2 regions of the Bacillus sp. URHA0034 genome follow, and region 1 is predicted to be linked to the other one. Evidence: riboswitches for the same ligand, from Rfam matches in the RefSeq annotation. Region 1 holds a riboswitch; the other holds the start of a gene.

What was found. A riboswitch is a leader RNA that binds a small molecule or an ion and turns the genes downstream of it on or off. The one in region 1 is predicted to bind thiamine pyrophosphate.
Region 2: it holds a riboswitch for thiamine pyrophosphate, as region 1 does, so the genes downstream of both, thiT (energy-coupled thiamine transporter ThiT) here and ACZ9EE_RS05675 (thiamine phosphate synthase) in region 1, are expected to answer to the same signal.

The regions. Positions count from the first base shown of each region.
Region 1 covers NZ_JBWCDK010000002.1:718,076-720,280, reverse strand. The annotation lists gene thiO (glycine oxidase ThiO) at 1-665, opposite strand, end outside; gene ACZ9EE_RS05675 (thiamine phosphate synthase) at 662-1,291, opposite strand; TPP riboswitch at 1,394-1,502, opposite strand; gene ACZ9EE_RS05670 (hypothetical protein) at 1,841-2,050, shown strand; gene ACZ9EE_RS05665 (DNA-3-methyladenine glycosylase) at 2,065-2,205, shown strand, end outside.
Region 2 covers NZ_JBWCDK010000002.1:1,740,111-1,742,315, reverse strand. The annotation lists gene ACZ9EE_RS10345 (histidine kinase N-terminal domain-containing protein) at 1-604, opposite strand, end outside; TPP riboswitch at 816-924, shown strand; gene thiT (energy-coupled thiamine transporter ThiT) at 1,039-1,629, shown strand; gene ACZ9EE_RS10335 (FeoA family protein) at 1,789-2,013, shown strand; gene feoB (ferrous iron transport protein B) at 2,013-2,205, shown strand, end outside.

The DNA.
Region 1 (2,205 bases):
GCCAGCCCTGTTTCATCCATTAGCTTTGAAGCCCATGCCCCGGTTGCAAGGACAACCTGGTTACAATCGATGTTTCCTAAAGTGGTTATAACCCCGTTTACTCGGTCATTTTCGTAGTTGAATGAAAGAACCTCTGTGTTTTCGAGAATGGTCGCCCCGAATTGTTCTGCGGCCTTTGCAAAAGCCTTCGATAATTTAGCTGGCTGGACATGGCCATCGTTAGGGATGAACATCCCGCCAGCAACGTTAGGGGAGAGGAAGGGTTCCAATTCTCGTATACTATGAGAATCAAGCCATTCTATTTCTGGATCCCAATGTCGTTGAAACGTAGCTTGTTGTTTGACTTCTGTGGCTTTTTCTTCTGTTTCGGCAATTTTAATCATGCCTTTACGAACAAACTCAATATCGATTCCGGTAATTTCAAATAACTCGTCTGAGAGGGAAGAAAACATTCCCTGGCTTTTTAAAGCTAATTGAAAAAAGGGACCATCATCTTCAATCTCCGCTTGTGCTGCCAGCATTCCGGCAGCGGCACTGGATGCTTCACAAGCCAAACGATTCTTCTCAATTAGAACCACCTTTTTCCCAAGCTTTGAAAGTTGATAGGCAATGGAACTTCCGTTTATTCCGCCGCCAATAATGGCAACATCAAATGAATTTTTCACCTTTTACCATCTCCATCTTTTAATGCATGTACATACGCTTTTACTGCGGTTAACGGATCGCTTGAATCTAAGACACCCGACATAACCGCAATACCTTTAGCACCAGCTTGAATGATTGGTTTTGTATTTTCAGGTGTGATCCCGCCAATAGCAATGACCGGAATAGCCAGTTTAGCTACTTTTGCTAATTCCTCGATACCTTTTGGTGTCTTACCTTGTTTAGAGTGGGAAGGGTACACGTGGCCGAACAGAACGTAATCAGCACCGTCCCTCAGAGCGTTTTCTCCATCCTGATAAGAGTGAATGGAACTACCTACCTTTAAGCTTGGAAACGCCTTTTTTACAATCGCTTGGTCCAAACTATGATAGGCTAATTGGACCCCTGCGACTCTTGCGGCAACAGCAACATCCACTCGGTCATTAATAATAATTTTTGAAAGGGGGATGTCTTTAGATAGCCATTCAACCGCTTGAAAAAGTTCCCGGGCTGTTTGTTGCTTTTCCCTTAAGTGGATCGACGTTACATAAGGGTGAATCTCAAGTAAAATCTCTCGTAACTGCTCGATTGGCATTTTAGCGTTCGAAATGATATGTAACTCTTTAACATTTGTTAAAATTCGCGTCACCTCTTTAGAAGATTCCGCTTATGAACAGGTGAAAAACAAAAAACCACTTTCCGATGTTTAGAAAGTGGTTTGATCATTTGAAAGAGAAAATTGCACATTCAAATATCCTGTTTTCCACTTCCCTACGCTGGTATAACCCAGATCAGGTTCATAGAGTCCCGAAGTAGTACTTCAATCTCAGCCCTTTAAAAAGGCACCTCTAGCGGATTTATTTTCCATATGAATTTGTAATAATTACCTGCATGTACAATACTATCACCATTGATTGAAATGTCAAATAATTTTATTTAGTAAGAACTGATCTTTTATTGTGACCATATAAGCTTTTTTTTCGAATTAGCGTATAATGAATATGTAGTGGCTCACCTTCACCCAATACCATGATAGCCACTGATACTGTACCCACGAACCAAGTAGGAATCAAGGATTGTTAAGGAATTGCTCAAATCATGATAAGATTCCGTTTATTTTACAGAAAATTAACAAGGAAATTTTTCATTTTTAACAAATTATATACGTATGTATTTATAAGGGGAAGGAGTGGAAAGAATGAAACATCAGAAAACTTTTTTTGTAATAGACGACCTGATTTTTGAAGTCGAGAAACCGGAAATAACCTTAAAGAAAATTAAAGTAACACAGGTGAAATTTGAAAATGAGGAGTATAAATTACTTAGAAAAAAGTTTGATGAAAATTTGTTTCATATTGAAAGAAAACCTGATGGTTGGTTTATAACAGAGAAAGATAAGCCTTTATAAGGAGTGAATAAGGCATGGAAGATACTTTACTGGATATCGATCCGTTACCTGCGGAGTTTTATGACCAGCCCACTCTCGAATTGGCAAGGGCATTACTTGGCTGCCTGCTTGTAAAAGAAACGAACGAAGGAATGACGGCAGGTTATATTGTCGAG
Region 2 (2,205 bases), 1.0 Mb from region 1:
ATTCGCTTGAAATAATATCTAAATATCGCATATTTGGATAATCAGCTTTTAGTAATTGTATAAATCCTTGTACTGATGTAAGCGGGTTTCTAAATTCATGAATAAAGCTTGAGGTCATTTGGCCGAGTAGTGTTAAGCGATCTTGGTGGGTTGAATCAATAAACATCGTCTTTTCTTCAATAATTTTATTTTTTGCTTCCGAATAATGGGATACGGCAAAATATAAAAATTTATCAAAACAGAAATTAATATCATTAATCGATTTCTGCAGGTCGGACCATGTGAGTCCTGTTTTACTTAAATAGCTATATAAAACGGTCCGGCCGGTATTGACATTGTAAACAAAATCACCAATGTTAATGTCTGCCAAAACTCGTTCCTTTGAAATATCAATGGCAATCTTTTCAATAACATTTAATAATTCTTCCTTTGATAAGGTATGCATGGTAAGAATGACATCTAATAGGGCTTCGGCATTTTCACGAATTTTACCTTTAAAGGGATCACCCTGGTAAATCATTATTGTTTCTTCCCATTCTTGTACTAATTGCTGTTTGTTATGCGCAAAAAAGGCGACTAAATCCGTTTGTTCTCCCGTAGACATGTTGTTTCCCCCTATTGGTTTTAACCAACTGATTACCATGATAATTCGCTGATGATTGTAAAAATCCTTTATAAAATTGTAGAAAAATTTTTTACCTAGTAAAATGTTGTTAATTATTAATCATTTAGAAGGAAATTGATAACATTCCCTAAAATAAAAATCTTGTTTAATTAGAGGAAGAGTAGTATATTTTTTATGGATAACAATTGAATACTTCCACAGGGGGAGCTGCTTTTTATGCGGCTGAGAGTGAACGACCAAGTTCTGACCCTATGAACCTGTTAGTTAACACTAGCGTAGGGATGTGGTTTGCTAAATACAAAAGCAATTCAGACATTCCTTGTCTGGATTGCTTTTTTTCTTCTATTTACGGGTGCCATATAGTCTATGGGAAGAGATCAAGAGGTTCCAATTAGATAAAGGGGGAGAAGTTGGTGTATCAAACGAGAAGTAATACATTATTTATCGCAGAGGTTGCTGTATTTACTGCGCTTGCTTATTTATTAGATTTCGTAGCGGGGATTGTTTCTTTAAAAATTTGGCCGCAGGGTGGTTCCATATCCATTGCGATGGTACCAATATTTCTGATTGCCTATCGCTGGGGGATTAAAGGCGGACTTTTAACAGGCTTTTTATTAGGGTTACTTCAGTTTATTATGGGATTTTCACAAGTTTATACGATTGTTCAAGGAATTATTGATTATTTTATTGCTTTCACAGTAGTTGGAGCCTCAGGGATTTTTGCTTCAGCGATCAAAAAAGCACTGAATGAACAGAACAAAGGAAAATGGATGACGTACGTAATAACTGGGGCATTTTTGGGAAGTGCGCTAAGATATATTTGCCATGTGATTTCCGGAATTGCCTTTTTCGGAGAGTATGCTCCTAAAGGCCAGCCGGTAGCTATCTACTCATTACTTTATAATGGAACTTATATGCTGCCGAATTTCATCATAAGTGCAATCATCACCGTTTTGTTAATTAGTGCACTACCAAAGAAGATGGTTCTGCAAAAAAGTCTATAAGAACGAAGAAAAGGAAAGGATTATCTTTTCCTTTTTTTTTGCATTTTAAGATTTTTTTTCGAACTTTTGTCAAATTTATTATGCTTATTAACTCAAAAAAGTGTTAAAATACATTTAGAAAGATAATCATTCTCAATTAACTTAGATAGGGTGATATACATGTTTGGAGCTTTAAAAGCAGGAGATAAAGGGAAAATAATTGATCTTTCTCATGTTGGTCACCTCGTTCAAAGACGCTTACTCGATTTAGGAATAACTGAAGGATCTGAAGTCTGTGTAAAATGTGTGATGCCATTTGGCGGACCGATTATGATAGAATCATGCGGCCAGTGTGTTGGACTGCGCCGGAAAGAAGCAGTTCAGATTGAAGTGGAGAGAATATAATGGAAATCGCTCTAATTGGAAACCCGAATACTGGAAAAACCTCATTATTTAATAATTTAACAGGTTCCTATGAGTATGTTGGTAACTGGAGCGGTGTAACAGTTGAAAAGAAAGTCGGCGTTTTCAAGAATAATATTGGACAATTAATAGATTTACCTGGAGTATATACTCTTAACCCTTTATCAAAGGATG